4 regions of the Glutamicibacter sp. NPDC088483 genome follow, and region 2 is predicted to be linked to each of the others. Evidence: riboswitches for the same ligand, from Rfam matches in the RefSeq annotation. Region 2 holds a riboswitch; each other region holds the start of a gene.

What was found. Region 2 has a riboswitch for S-adenosylmethionine ahead of ACIP6G_RS15220 (acyl-CoA dehydrogenase). Riboswitches for the same ligand answer to the same signal wherever they lie in the genome.
Region 1: another riboswitch for S-adenosylmethionine. It lies ahead of ACIP6G_RS17145 (hypothetical protein); the one in region 2 lies ahead of ACIP6G_RS15220 (acyl-CoA dehydrogenase).
Region 3: another riboswitch for S-adenosylmethionine. It lies ahead of ACIP6G_RS09765 (flavin reductase family protein); the one in region 2 lies ahead of ACIP6G_RS15220 (acyl-CoA dehydrogenase).
Region 4: another riboswitch for S-adenosylmethionine. It lies ahead of ACIP6G_RS12000 (bifunctional o-acetylhomoserine/o-acetylserine sulfhydrylase); the one in region 2 lies ahead of ACIP6G_RS15220 (acyl-CoA dehydrogenase).

What each region holds. Positions count from the first base shown of each region.
Region 1 is NZ_JBIVMP010000008.1:169,058-172,750, forward strand. Features, by position in the region: gene ACIP6G_RS17130 (hypothetical protein) at 25-441, opposite strand; gene ACIP6G_RS17135 (helix-turn-helix domain-containing protein) at 578-1,144, opposite strand; gene ACIP6G_RS17140 (DinB family protein) at 1,278-1,865, shown strand; SAM riboswitch class IV at 1,933-2,046, shown strand; gene ACIP6G_RS17145 (hypothetical protein) at 2,063-2,329, shown strand; gene ACIP6G_RS17150 (VIT1/CCC1 transporter family protein) at 2,385-3,488, shown strand; gene ACIP6G_RS17155 (LOG family protein) at 3,552-3,693, opposite strand, start outside.
Region 2 is NZ_JBIVMP010000007.1:97,650-101,342, forward strand. Features, by position in the region: gene ACIP6G_RS15210 (aliphatic sulfonate ABC transporter substrate-binding protein) at 1-23, opposite strand, end outside; gene ACIP6G_RS15215 (ABC transporter ATP-binding protein) at 111-932, opposite strand; SAM riboswitch class I at 938-1,039, opposite strand; SAM riboswitch class I at 1,307-1,398, shown strand; gene ACIP6G_RS15220 (acyl-CoA dehydrogenase) at 1,414-2,745, shown strand; gene ACIP6G_RS15225 (LLM class flavin-dependent oxidoreductase) at 2,803-3,693, shown strand, end outside.
Region 3 is NZ_JBIVMP010000004.1:133,078-136,770, reverse strand. Features, by position in the region: gene dnaB (replicative DNA helicase) at 1-490, opposite strand, end outside; gene ACIP6G_RS09765 (flavin reductase family protein) at 1,559-2,059, opposite strand; SAM riboswitch class IV at 2,154-2,270, opposite strand; gene ACIP6G_RS09760 (long-chain-fatty-acid--CoA ligase) at 2,647-3,693, shown strand, end outside.
Region 4 is NZ_JBIVMP010000005.1:179,393-183,085, reverse strand. Features, by position in the region: gene ACIP6G_RS12005 (homoserine O-acetyltransferase) at 1-425, opposite strand, end outside; gene ACIP6G_RS12000 (bifunctional o-acetylhomoserine/o-acetylserine sulfhydrylase) at 428-1,771, opposite strand; SAM riboswitch class IV at 1,863-1,982, opposite strand; gene ACIP6G_RS11995 (VOC family protein) at 2,155-2,799, shown strand; gene ACIP6G_RS11990 (GNAT family acetyltransferase) at 2,861-3,277, opposite strand; gene ACIP6G_RS11985 (type II CAAX endopeptidase family protein) at 3,296-3,693, opposite strand, start outside.

The DNA.
Region 1 (3,693 bases), on a different contig from region 2:
GGCTATTTTGCCCAAATCAGGAGGCTAGGCCTCGCCGGAGCGCTTCTTGCTGGCTTTCACCAGCGCGCGGTCGACCTCGTGAATGCCCAGGCAGAAGCCTGCGGACATGACCAGCGATTTGATCGTCAGTTCGGAAAGGTCATCAGCTACGTACACCAGCTGGATCGGTCCGGCCAGGACCAGCAGGACACCGGTCCACAGCACATACGCCCACGAGGTGCGTGCCTGCGCCATCACCGGGAAGCGTGCCCGTCGGCGAATCGTCCGCACGCCAATGGTGACAATGACGACGGCCAGAATCGCGGCGCCAATGAAGAAGAAATTGCGTTGGGTGCGGATCCAGGTCAAGGTGGTGCCAATAAGAACGCCGAAAAGTATCGAAGCCCACCAGCTGATACTGCGCAGTTGATCTTGCGCAGCGGTTGGTTCGCCTGTCCTCACGCCTCTCCCATCACTGATTGTCCCGAGCGCCCGGAACAACGCATCGTTCCTAGAATACGCGGTTCATCTCCCCGCAGACGAACGCGCAGCCGCACTGCGCATGCCGTGCCATGGCAGCAAGTGCCGTGGCTTGGCGTCATGAGAGGATCAGCGTCCAGGTAACCACAGCGACCTCATCAGAATCGTTTTCCCAGCTATGCGGTTCACGCCCGGGGAAGGTGATCGTATCGCCTGCTTCGAGTTCTACGCGCTGATCAGGCAATACCAGGATGAATTTTCCAGCGATCACGTGCAGCACTTCCAGCTCGCAATCCACCGAATACAGTTCCGCTTCACCGGTGCCCTTGGGCGCAATCTCGGCGCGAATCATCTGCACCCGCTTCTCGCTGCGCGGCGTGACCAGCTGCTCCGTGATGCCGTCACCGCCCAGGGAAACACGGGGCGCCTGCTCCAGTCGGACCAGTTTCGTTTCAGGAACCTCGAAGAGGGTACCGACCTCCATGCCCAGCACTTCGCACAACCGCAAAAGAGTGGAAACCGAAGGGCTGGTCAGGTCGCGCTCCACACGCGAGAGGAAACCCTTGGTCAGTCCGGATAGCTCGGCGACCTGGTCAATGGTCATACGCTGGGTCTGCCGCACCCCGCGCAGCCTCGCACCGATATTGATCGCAGCACCGGTTGGTTCAACTGGCAAGGTTTTCATCGTTTGGCTCCTCGACGTTTTCTGCAGCAACAACCGCAACCACTTTGGCTTCAAGGCCTGCGGGGCAAGTTTACCAATGGTAAACACACCGCGCCCTCTACCGCGAGGCTGCAGCGCTCACTAGACTCTGTCCATGGACAGCACCAAGGACAAGCTCTGCGGGTACCTGAACGACGCGCGCGAGAATGCGATCTACAAGGCAGAAGGCCTCGCCGAACACCTGGCACGCACTCCGCTCACCCCCACAGGCACCCATATCCTGGGAGTACTGCACCATTTGGCGATCAATGAATACGAATATTTCGGCACCTGCCTCAAGCGCAGGGCCGATGACCCCTACGTTCGCGAATTCATTGCGCCGCATGATCCCGACGCGGATTTCCTCCCGCCAGCAGATATGGATGCGCAACAGCTGATCGGCCTGTATCGGAAAGCCATCGCCTTCGCCGATGAAGCCATCAGCGACCTGCCCCTGGACTGTCCCGTAGAGGTACCGTGGTGGGGGCCAGCTGGCAAAACCACCTTGGATCACCTGCTCATCCATGCGCTCGCCGAGACCTCCCGGCATGCAGGGCATCTGGATATTATCCGCGAGCAGCTCGATGGCCGTGCTGGCTGGACCGCGCAACTGGATCTGCTGCCCGGCTACACCGCGGGGCAATGGGCCGAACAACGCGAGAAGCTGCAGCAACTGGCCAATGCCTTTGCCCCGGGCAGCTGAGCCGCAGTCATATTACGCATTCGGACTTCACCGCGCCCTGCCACCGGCGGTACCATCGGAAATGTTGCTTCACGAGACGCGGCGCCAAGCTCCGACTGGCCGCGCACCAACCCCAAGTTCATGGGTGGTTCGGATGAGGAAGCGGTCCGCGCATCAACAGGTGCACGGGCAAGAGCGCGCAAGAGAGTTGACGTCCCATGGCATATCCGATTCTGCCCGTCATCGACCGCCAGACCGGCCAAGTGCAGTTCAAGGCCGAAGGCCGCTGGCGCACCCGCTACGTTGCAGATCCGCTCAGGCTTGAACAGCTCATTGCTCGTTGTGCCCGCCGGCCGACCTTCGACCCGGCCACATCTGAATTGCTGCTGGTGGTGCCAGTCGCCGGAGATCCTGCGGGCAAGCGATTTGCTTTTAGTCTTGCCAAATTCCCAAGTGCAGGAGCCCTGACTAAACTGGGTAGTTGATCCGATCCACGGGTTTCATTGGGAAACTCCATGTTCCAGGAGAGTCATCTTCGCGATGTCACAGCACTCAGCAACCGAACCTACCAAAGCGCAGATCCAGCGATGGCGCAAGTATCTCGCTGATGAAGTCGCAGAAGGCTCCATCTACCGGGCCCTCGCGGAAAAGAAAACCGGGCAGGAACGGCAAATCCTGCTGGGCCTGGCAGAGGCGGAAGCACGCCACGAATCCCACTGGCGCGTCCTGCTCGGCGAACATGTCAAGGAAGTCCGCCCGTCGCTGCGCCGCACCATGCTGCGTTTCCTGGCATTGCATTTCGGTTCGGTCTTCGTCCTGGCCATGGCCCAGCGCTCCGAGAGCAGTTCGCCCTACCGCGATGACAAGGACGCCACCGCGCAGATGGCGGCCGACGAACAGGTCCACGAAGAAGTCGTTCGCGCGCTTGCTACAGCAGGCCGTGCGCGCCTTTCGGGCAACTTCCGTGCTGCGGTCTTCGGCGCCAACGACGGGCTGGTTTCCAATCTCGCGTTGATCATGGGCATCGGTGCGACCGGTGTTTCAGCGACCTTCGTGCTGTTCTCCGGCATTGCCGGCTTGCTGGCCGGTGCACTGTCCATGGCAGCTGGCGAATACGTTTCGGTGCGTTCCCAGCGCGAGCTGCTGACAGCTTCACGCCCAACCCAGGTCACGCTGACAGCGGCCCCGAACCTTGATCTGGACGCCAACGAGCTGCTGCTAATCTATAAGGCCCGCGGCATGAGCGATGAAGATGCCGAGCACCGGGCCGCCGAACGCATGGGCCTGTTCACCTGCGATTGCAACCCCGACTTCTCGCTGAACCCAGAGGGTCGCGGCGAAGAACTCGAGAAGGAGCACCAGGAGCTGGGTTCGGCCACCGGTGCGGCGGCCACCTCGTTCTTCCTCTTTGCTTCCGGTGCTGTGGTGCCGATCCTGCCGTATATCCTTGGCCTGTCCGGCATGACCGCGATCATCGTCTCGGTAGTCCTGGTGGGATTGGCCCTGATGATCACCGGCGGGATCGTAGGCCTGCTCTCCGGTGCCTCGCCACTCAAGCGCGGCCTGCGCCAGCTAGCCATCGGCTGGGGCGCAGCGGCCATCACCTACTGCTTGGGCCTGATCTTCGACGTCAGCATCAGCTAGTAGCCCGCTACGTTGCGACTGCCGGTACGGCACTGTCTGTACCGGCATTTTCCATGCCGTGCTCTAGCTGTTCTCCGGCCTCCGGGTACGCCGGCGCAGGGTTTGCATGCTCTGGATGAACTCCATCGCTTCTTCGGCGGTTTCCACCAGAGCAATCTTCTGTTCCATGACACGGTCCTTGGCCAGGGCCTGAAGCAGCGGCCAA
Region 2 (3,693 bases):
CGGGTGAGACGGTTCAAAAGCATGGAGAATCCTAGAATTGTGCGTGCAAGCGGTGTAGGTGAAAGGCAGAGAGGCCGCCGAATGGTTCGGGCCCCACGGCGTGCCCGGGACTAATGGTTGGTTGGGTCGACGCCGAGCAGGCGCAATAGGTGCAGACGATCTGCAACGAACTTTTCATCGGTATGCCGGCGTGGATGCCCAGCTGAGATGGACAGATCTTCGATGACGCCCGCTGCACTATGCCCAGCGCCTCGCCCCAGAACAATCACGCGGTCAGCCAAAGTCAACGCCTCGTCCACATCATGGGTCACCATGAGAACGGTGGTGGGGAACGATGCGTGAATCGAGAGCAGCAGATCCTGCATCTTCAAGCGTGTCAGCGCATCGAGGGCTCCGAAGGGTTCATCAAGAAGCAATACACCCGGGCGCCGAGCCAGCGCGCGAGCCAGCGAAACCCGCTGCGCCATGCCTCCGGAGATCTCTCGTGGGCGCAAGCTGGCTGCATGGCTCAGACCGGTCAGCTCGATCAACTCATCGATCAGCGAGTTGCCGGCGCGCTTATCGGTTTCCGGTGCCAGGCCTAGTGCAATGTTCTGGCGAACCGAGCGCCATGGCAGCAGCCGGGGCTCCTGGAAGGCAACGGCGCATAACTCGTTGATGCCGGTGACCTCGCGGGTGCCGGTGCGAATGGTGCCGGTGGTGGGGTGGTCCAAGCCCGATACTGAACGCAGCAGCGTGGATTTTCCGCAACCGCTGGCTCCAAGAATGGCCAGGACTTGACCTGCTGGAATTTGCAGGTTGATATCGGCCAGGACGGTGCGGCTTTCCATTTTGGTGGTGAAGGTCCGCGACACGTTGCTGAACTGCACGTCCAGGGCGCTTGAAGCTGAGACAACGGGAGCTGCCTCGGGCGCTGCAAAGGAAAGAGTCATGTTCATCTCCATCGGTCCTGGCGGTAGCACCGGCCTGCAGAGCAAAACTCCAAAGGTGGTTGCTGCGGCGTCAACGAGCCAGATCTCTCGGCCGCTCGGGATGGTTACGTGTCCATTACAACGAGTCGAACGATTTGAACGCAAATCTCGCGTAATATGAAAAAATCTTCGACAACTACGTCACATTGCCCAGAAATTTCGTTATTTATTTTATTGCAGGCCGGTTTGCTTGACATTAAGCAAAACTTTGCAACTCATCTTCGGCAGGACACGGATTAGGCTGTGAAATTTGAAGATGGGCACTGCCGGCACTGGGACGAAATGTGACTTCGCGGGTTGGAATCACCGGTTTATTACCGTTACAAATGAATTACGACCCATCCAGAGCGGCTGAGAGATCTGGCTCCACGACGCCGCAGCAACCACCCCAATAGCGGGACGGTGCTACCGCCAGGACCGATGGAAAGAATTGAGAACCCTGATGCCTATTGGTGAATCGCACAATGCCCTCGGACTGGACTTCAACCAGCTCAGTGACCCTTCGCAGGCCACCGCAATGGGCCTGGACAAGTTTGAAGAACAGTTGCCGACTAGGCAATTGCTGAAAATCACCCCCGGACCAAGTGCGGATGAGCAATACGACCGGCTGGCCGAAATCTTCCGTCCCGTTTTTGCGCAGATCGCCGCAACCGCCAAGGACCGCGACTTGAACCGCGTGCTTCCTTTCGAGCAGGTAGGCCTGCTGAATCGCGAGCGGTTCGGTGCGTTGCGCCTTTCCGTTGCCGATGGGGGCTACGGCGCACGGCTGGTGGATGTCTTCCGCTTGCTCATCGAGCTGTCCGAGGCGGACTCCCACGTAGGCCAGCTGTGGCGTGCACATGTCGCATTCGTCGAGAACGTCTTGGCGCTGGAGGACGAAGAGCTGCGCAAGAAGTGGGTCGCTCGCATCGCTGCCGGGCAGATTATCGGCAACGCCTACACCGAACGCGGTGGCAACGCCCTGGGCACCTTGAACACCAAGGCCAGCACCGTGGACGGGCGCTGGGTGATCGACGGTGAAAAGTACTACTGCACCGGCACCATTTTTGCCGACTGGACCACCGTTGCCGTGGCCCACCCGGAGCTCGCCGGCCGCCAGATCGCCGTGGTCTCCACCCAGCGCAGCGGCGTCAAGATCCTCGACGACTGGGATGGATTCGGCCAGGGGCTCACCGGAACCGGCACCACCGAATTCCACCAGGTCCCGGTGGATTGCTTCATGCCGCAGCAGACCAATGACTCCGAAGCGGCGATCTTCCAGCTGGTGCTCATGGCCGTGCAGGCCGGCATCGCCCGCGCCGCGCTGAACGACCTGCGTAGCGCGGTGCAGGCGCGCACCCGCATCTTCACCACCGGAACCGGGGTGCCGGTATACCAGGAACCCCAGGTCCTCCAGCTGGTGGGCGAAGTTTCCGCGGAGTCCTTCGCTGCCGACTCCGTGGTGATCGGCGCGGTACTCGAAGTTGAAGCCGCCTTGGGCGACCCGGGACTGAACGACGAAGAACGCTACGCAGTATGCGAGCTGGCCGCCAACCGCGCGCAAACCGTGGTGCAGCCACTGGCCATCGGCGTGACCAGCAAGCTCTTCGACGGACTGGGAGCCTCGTCCACCAGAAGCGGCTGCAACCTGGACCGGCACTGGCGCAATGCGCGCACCATCGCCACGCATAACCCGGCGATCTACAAGGCGCGCATCGTCGGGGACTACGAGATCAACGGTGTCCAGCCGCAGCGGCTGTCCGTCACCGGCGAAGATTCAACCCAGCGGGCTTGAGGGCCTGCGACGCAAACCAGCAACTTTCCACGATTACCGACCTATGGGGGCAAAGCCATGAGCGAGAACAAGCGCGAGATCTTATTCAACGCATTCGACATGAACTGCGTGGTGCACCAGTCGCCGGGCCTGTGGCGCCATCCGCAGGACAAGGCCTCGACCTACAACACCCTGGGCTACTGGACCCACCTGGCCAAGGTGCTGGAAAAGGGGAAGTTCGACGGGCTGTTCCTCGCCGACGTGCTGGGCACCTACGACGTGTACAAGGGCACCAACGTGACCCCGCTGGGCTCCGGCGCGCAGGCACCGGTCAACGACCCGATGATGCTGGTTTCCGCCATGGCCGCTGTGACCCAGAACCTCGGCTTCGGCGTCACCGCAGGTACCGCCTATGAGCACCCGTACGCTTTCGCCCGCCGCTTGGCCACCTTGGACCACCTGACCAACGGCCGCGTGGGCTGGAACGTCGTCACCGGCTACCTGCCATCGGCGGCCCGCAATATGGGCCAGGAAGACCAGATGGAGCACGACGAGCGCTACAACCACGCCGATGAGTACCTCGAGGTGGTCTACAAGCTGCTCGAAGGCTCGTGGGAAGACGACGCGGTGCAGAACAACAAGGCCACCGGCGTCTACACCGACCCGGCCAAGGTGCACCCGATCGAGCACGAGGGCAAGTACTTCAAGGTCCCGGGCATCGCCATCACCGAGCCGTCCACCCAGCGCACCCCGGTGATCTACCAGGCCGGCGCCTCCAAGCGCGGCACCGAGTTCGCCGCGTCGAACGCCGAAGCGATCTTCGTCAATTGCCCCACCCGCGACCTGCTGAAGGAAGCGGTCAGCAAGATCCGTGACGCTGCCGAGGCCGCCGGGCGTGGCCGCTACGACATCAAGGTCTTCGCCATGCAGACCATCATTACCGCCGAAACCACCGAACTGGCCCAGGCG
Region 3 (3,693 bases), on a different contig from region 2:
TGCTGCGGTTCTCGGCCACCTTGTAGACCTCTGCCTGGGCTTCGTTGACGATTGCGTCAACTTCACCATCTGGCGAGTAGCCCATCTGGACAATACGCGTTCCAGCGTCAACCAATCGGCGCAGCACGGCGCGTTCGCGCACAATTTCTGCGTAGTACCCGGCGTTGGCTGCAGTTGGAACCTGCTGGATGAGATTGTGAAGGTAGGCGGCGCCACCAATGCGCGAGATTTCGCCGCGCTTGGTCAGCAAGTCGGCTACGGTGACCGCATCGGCTGGTTCGCCACGACCGTAGAGGTCGACAATCGCCTCGTAAATCGATTCGTGGGAGGGACGGTAGAAGTCGGTGCCGCGAATGGATTCAACGACGTCAGCAATGGCGTCCTTGGAGAGCATCATGCCACCGAGGACCGACATCTCGGCCTCGATATCCTGTGGCGGCTTGCGCCCTGCGTCGGAATCTCGTCCTTCGTAAACCGGCTCAGCACTCATTGCAGACACTTCCATCCCCTATTGACCCGCTGGGAAAAATTATCCTTGCCTCATGGCAACGCTTCATCGTGTCAGTCGATACGGACATTTGGATGTCAGGCGCCTGTGGATATTTCTCTCCCGAACCCAACACTAGGGCTGTTATTAACAGGCGTAAACCTCATTATCCACAGAATATGTGGATAACACTCCTCTACCTGTGGAGTTCCCTGTTCACAGTCTGGGGAGAACTCTGTGGATTACCCCACTCTACGTATCATTAATATCTGTTGACTTGGTTGTTTGTATTCGCACACCTGTGGACAGAAACTTAATTCATTGAAGCTCACGCCAACCGACCCAAGGTTATCAACACCCTTAATCGCCCAGTTCCCGGGGTTTTTCACCCTTTGTACACATTTGCCCACGTCTTGTCCACAGTTTTGTGGATAACCTTGTGGATACTGGTCAATTTACAAAACCCTAAGTCACCGTGGATTAAATTCGCCAGCAAGGCCGGATCTTCCAGTAGTCCACAATCGGCTAGGGTTTCTGCGTTCGGGGGCGGTGGATAACTTAATGTGTGCAACGACTCTGCGGGCGAACCTGGATCAGCGACTGGGCTGCCGGCGCACTCTCGCCACTTCGCGTCCGCAACGCGCGCCAGTGAAGACGCCATAAAGCGCCGGTTTCATTTGTGATGCGCGGCCTTTGCATGGCTCGGAAACCCCATCCGAGGGTTGCCGGCAATTCGCTGCCACTCTGGTCCAGCGTGCAGCGAGGATCCATGAGCTACCTGCGCGGTTCTGTTCGACAGCCCAGGCGGGTGGCGGATATGGCGAGTTCAAGGTTTCTCGCGACAGATACTTTGATGACGAGGTTATCGCCAAATGCCTGGGGCAGCTGACCCAAGATGGCAGGCCATGAGATTGCCAGCCATCTTGCCACGTCTTCAGGGTGGCGAGAGAGAACGGGCATTGCCGGTGTCGAGGGCTGCGGGGAACGGCTCAACCCGCCTAACCGGAATTCAAAAAGCTCCGGCCAGATCGATGATTTGATCTCGCCGGAGCTTTGGAAGATGCGAAGCGCTTATACGAGCTCAGGAATCGGCAGCGAATGGAACCGCGAATCATGGAAGATCTGTGGCGAGTGCTCGGAGGTGCGGTGCCCGTGGACTTCCATCAGGACTACCCAGTGATCCCCCGCTTCGACCTCGTTGTAGATCGAAGTCTCCAGCCACAACGTGGAGTCGTTGACGAAGAGCGCGCCCTGATCCGAGGAATAGGTATCGATTCCGCGGAACCGGTCGCCATTTTTCGACGCAATCTGAGCGCAGACACCATCATTGCGTTCGCTCAGCACTGAGACGCCAATGCGGCCAGCTTCGCGCAGCTTTGGCCAAGTGTTCGAGCACTTCTGCACGGCGAACATCACCAGTGCAGGTTCGAGGGAAACTCCCACGGTAAACGATGAAGCGACAATTCCGGTCTTCACGCCATCCAGTTCTGCACAGAGGGCGGCTACCCCTGATGGATGCTGAGCGAAAACCTTGCGCAGGGTCAACGGGTCAAGTTCAAGATTCAATGACATGGCTCGATTCCTTTGGGTCTTGCCCACCGCGCAGTAGCCTGCAAGCATTGGCTTCTCGTTACTCGAAGCCGCTTGGGCTGAAGTTCCGCGCCGTGTGCGGTACTTGTTCCAGCACATTTTGTGTGGAACCGAATCCTCACCTGGAGCACCCCACTACCGTTGAGAGGGTTGCCGATCAGCAAGCCAGGGCTTATAGCTGATGCTCTTGATTCTGTTTAAAACGATATGGCTCATGACGAACAGCCGTCAAACATTTCACTTCGCAAATCGCAATATTCGACGCAATATTCGATCCAAGGCCCCGCCAGAAGTCCTTGGGCAGTCTTTTATTCGCCATACGCCGCGCTTCTTGAACGCCTCGGCCCCATGATCGCAGCAGGCTTCCGCCGCTCTTGATTCGGCAGAACACTAACGCCTCCCCTGGGCTCGGTGCCCTGGCGCGAATTCCCTACCGCCCACCGTAATGAAACTTGGTTTCCCGGCATGACGCTGAGGTTCATGCCACTATTGGTCATGGAGTGCATTGAGTCACACTCCTGCTTATTGTTCTCCGTAACCATCGATGACGATTGAGGAATAGCCACACCATGGTAGAGATTCAGGCAAACCATTCAGAATTGACCCCACTGCGTTTCTTGGAACGCACAGCCGAGGCCTATCCGAAGAAGACCGCCGTCATCCATGGAACTCGCAGCTTCTCCTATGAAGATTTCGAAGCACGGGTGCACCGCTTTGCCCAGGCGCTGAAGGCTCGCATTGAGCCGGGCGACCGCGTGGCCGTGCTGGCACCGAATACTCCCGAAATGCTCATGGCGCATTACGCCGTACCGCTGTCAGGCGCAGTCCTCGTTGCCCTGAACACCCGACTTTCGGCCCACGAGCTGCAATACATCATTGATCATTCTGCTGCCAAGCTGATGCTTGCCGACACAGAGCTGTTGGAGAACACGAAGACCCTGCGCCGCGAGAACCCAACGCTGGAGGCGCTCATCGAGATCACCGATGACCAGTACGCCGGAGAACGTCCGGACGTGCCCGTGGACGCCACCTTGGACGAGCTAATCGCACAAGCCTCGGATGAAAGACTTCCCTACGCCATCGCCGATGAGCGGGCTCCGATCACTCTCAATTACACGTCGGGCACCACCGGCAAGCCGAAGGGTGTGCTCTACTCGCACCGCGGCAGCTACCTGAACTCGTTGGGCGAAGCGCACCACCAGGGCTTCACCGCCAAGACCCGCTACTTGTGGACCCTGCCGATGTTCCACTGCAACGGCTGGTGCACTCCATGGGCCGTCACCGCGGCGGGAGGAACCCACCTGTGCCTGCGCGGCGTGCGCGAAGATTCCGTTTGGGATGCCATCGAGAATCTTGGAACCACCCACTTGTGCGGCGCTCCGACCGTCTGCTCCATCATCGCCGACTCCACCCGCGCCCACCAGCTCGATGCGCCACTGCGCATCACCACCGCAGGAGCTCCCCCGTCCCCGGCAATCATCTCCAAGCTGCAGAAGCTGGGCATCGAGGTAGTCCATGTATATGGCCTCACCGAGGTATACGGACCGTACACGGTGTGCGAGTACCAGGATGAGTGGGATGCCCTCGATGGCCCGGACCGGGCCGCGAAGCTCGCC
Region 4 (3,693 bases), on a different contig from region 2:
TCAAGGCGCACCGAGTCCTTGATGGTGACGAAAGGAAAGCTCGAACCGTAGGGCAGGCCCTGGTCGCCCAAGGACGAGGGGCCGGTGGAACCATTGCAACCACCCACCATGTTGATGGACACGACAAAGTACTCATTAGTGTCAACCGTGGCGCCGGGGCCTACGAGCTCTTCCCACCAGCCGGCGCTTTGCGAATCGCCTTGCGCAACGTGGGCATCACCGGTGAGCGCATGCATCACCAGCACCGCGTTGGAGCCATCAGCTGCTAGCGTCCCCCACGTTTCATAGGCCAGCACCACGTCCGGAAGGAATCCACCGAATTCGAAGTGGTGCTCCCCCACGGACTTACGGCGCAAAATGCCGTCTTGTCCGCCGGCGAGCTCTTCGGCGCGCAGAGTATCTTCAGTAGTCACAATGGATGCCATGCCTAGAGGGTTTCCTGCAGTTCCTTGTTCTCGAGGGCTGCAACAGCTTGGAAGCCCAGTTCCAGATCGGCCAGAATATCCTTGATATTCTCCAGTCCGACGCTCAGCCGCACCAGTCCCGGGCTCACGCCGGCCGCAACCTGCTCCGCTTCGGAGAGCTGGGCATGGGTGGTGGAGGCCGGGTGGATGACCAATGAGCGCACGTCGCCGATGTTCGCGACATTGGAGTGCAATACCAGTGCGTCCACGAAGGCCTGGCCGGCTTCCGAACCGCCCTCCAGTTCGAACGCGATGATCGAGCCGGCGCCCTGATCGCTGTACTTCTGCGCACGCTCATGCCAAGGCGAGGACTTCAGGCCTGCGTAGGCGACCTTCTGCACTTCCTCGCGGGCTTCGAGCCAATTGGCAACTTCTACGGCATTCTGGCCGTGGCGCTCAATGCGCAGCGACAAGGTTTCCAGGCCCTGCGCGATCAAGAACGCGTTGAACGGCGCAACCGAGGAACCCAAATCGCGCAGCAACTGCACGCGGGCCTTGAGGATGTAGGCCAGATTGGCGCCCAGGATGCCGTTGACACCCAGGTCGCGGGCGAAGACCAGGCCGTTGTATGACTCGTCCGGGGTGTTGAATCCCGGGAAGCGGTCGGCGTCCTTGGCGAAGTCGAAGTTGCCCGAGTCCACGATGACACCGGCAATGGCATTGCCGTGGCCGCCAAGGAACTTGGTGGCCGAATGGATCACGATATCCGCGCCCCACTCGATCGGGCGGATCAGGTACGGGGTGGCCAGGGTGTTGTCCACCAGCAGCGGCACGCCAGCTTCGTGGGCGATCGCCGAGATGCCCTCGATGTCCAGGACGTCCTGTCGCGGATTGGAGATGGTTTCCCCGAAGAAGGCCTTGGTGTTCGGACGCACCGCGGCACGCCAATCATCCAGGTTGTCCGGGTCCGAAACGAAGGTGACCTCGATGCCCAGGCGCTTGAGCGTGTGCTTGAGCAGGTTCTGGGTTCCGCCATACAGGCTGGGGCTGGCCACCAGGTGGTCGCCGGCTTCGGCCAAATTCAAGATGGCGAAAGTGGTGGCAGCCTGTCCCGAAGAGAGCAGCAGTGCTCCAACGCCGCCCTCCAGGTCAGCGACGCGGGTTTCCACCGCGTCAGTGGTCGGGTTGCCGATACGGGTGTAGATCGGCTCCAGTTCCTGCAGCGCGAAACGTGCAGCAGCGCTCTGGGCGCTGGGGAAGACGAAAGAGGTGGTTTGGAAAATCGGGAGAGCCCGTGCTCCGGTCGTCGGATCCGGGGTCTGGCCGGAGTGGATCTGACGGGTTTCAAATGACCAGTTATTGCTCATGGTTTCCTCCAAATAGCGTTTCATGACTATGGGGGTACGCCACTGAAAAGACACCGACAGGAAGCACCATATCGTGACGACTTCCAGGGGTAACCCGCGCTTGTCCTTGATGCCTTGTGCGTTCAAGGGCCAGGTCTTCACCCGGGGCACCCCACCGCGGTTGGAGGGTTGCCGCCCAGTAAGCCGGGGCTTGTTACTGGGACTCATGACCTGGTACCAGTTTGCCCGAAAACCGAAGATCTTTGCAACGCAAGGGCTCGTCATTGGACTCAATCGGTCATATTTCGCGAATATTGCAGGTTCATCGCAGAGTATTCGATAGCATCACGGCACTTAGGTGTGCCTAAGTAGAGACTCGCATCACATGTTGCCATGATGGGCACATGATGAGGCTAGATCACGTAAGTTATGCATGCGGCCCAGACGGGCTGTTGCCAACCGCTGAAAGAATCTCCGAGTCCCTTGGACTGGAATTCGTCAAGGGCGGCGTGCATCCACGATTCGGAACACGCAATGTCATCTTCCCGCTCAAGCACGGCCAGTACCTGGAGGTGGTTGAAGTCCTGAACCACCCGGCCAGCGACAAGGCACCCTTCGGACAGGCGGTTCGCGCCCGTTCGGAGCTCGGCGGCGGCTGGATGGGCTGGTGCGTCTCGGTGGAGGACCTATCCAGTGCCGAGGACCGCTTGGGCCGCAAGTCGGTGCCGGGCAACCGGAAGTTCCCTGATGGCCGCGAACTGACCTGGCAGCAGATTGGCATCAAGGGCCTGATCGCCGATCCGCAGTGCCCGTACCTGATTTCCTGGGATGAAGGATCCGAGGAGCTGCATCCGTCCAAGGCGCTGGAACCTGCCGGCGCCATCAGCCAGATCGCCATCGCCGGCTCGCGTGAACGGGTGCTGGATTGGCTGGGCCAGCCGCAGAACGTCAATTTGGGCGCTGTCACCATGCAATATGAAGCGCCGAATGGCACTCCGGGCATCATGTCGGTTACCTTTGAGACCGAGTCCGGAACCGTGGTGCTGTAAACAGTTCCGCAGAGATCGCAAGTAGGCGGGGACAATGGCGTCCCCACCTACTTTCTTTTCCTTAAGGCCGGTCCAGCCGCTTCCCCAGGACCGCGACGTGCTGGTCTTCGAAGCCCAGCCGTTCATAGAAATCGATGACGGCAGAGTTCTCCTCGCGGACCATGAGCTGCACCTTGGGCACGCCGAGATCCCGCAGCCACAGGACAGCGGCATCCACCAGCGCCCTTCCCAGTCCGTTGCCCTGCCGGCACGGATCCACCGCAACATAGTAGAGCCAACCTCGGTGGCCATCATGGCCAACCATCGCAGTAGCCATGAGTTGATCGTTCTCAACGATGGACAGCACCGTGGAAGTAGGCTCGGCCAAAGCCCGTCGGGCGTCGGCGAGCGCATCATTCCACGGACGAGTCAGCCCAGTTGCTTCCCACAATTCAACTGCTTGGCGAAGGTCCTCTTCGCGCAGCACGGTAATCTGCATTGGCTCAGCTTACCGGCGCTACTGGCCGATTCCGATGGCCGGCCCGACCAAGGCGTATCCCACGAAGCCGATGGCATCAAGCAGGAAGTGCGCGATAACCAGCGGCATCACCCGCCCGTACTTCTGGTATACCCAGCCGAAGACGACGCCCATGAGCATATTGCCGATCATCGGCCCCACCCCCTGGTACAGGTGGTAGCTGCCTCGGATCATCGCAGAACCAATAATCGTGCTCCACAGGCCCAGCTTCAATTTCTTGGCGTAGGTGAACAAGAATCCGAGCATCAGCACTTCTTCGAGGACTGCATGACGTGCAGCCGACAGCAGAAGCACTGGGACGCTCCACCAATAATCGCCAAGATTCGCTGCTGACAGTGCCGTGGTGACGCCCAGTGCCCGCCCAGCGGCATAGACGC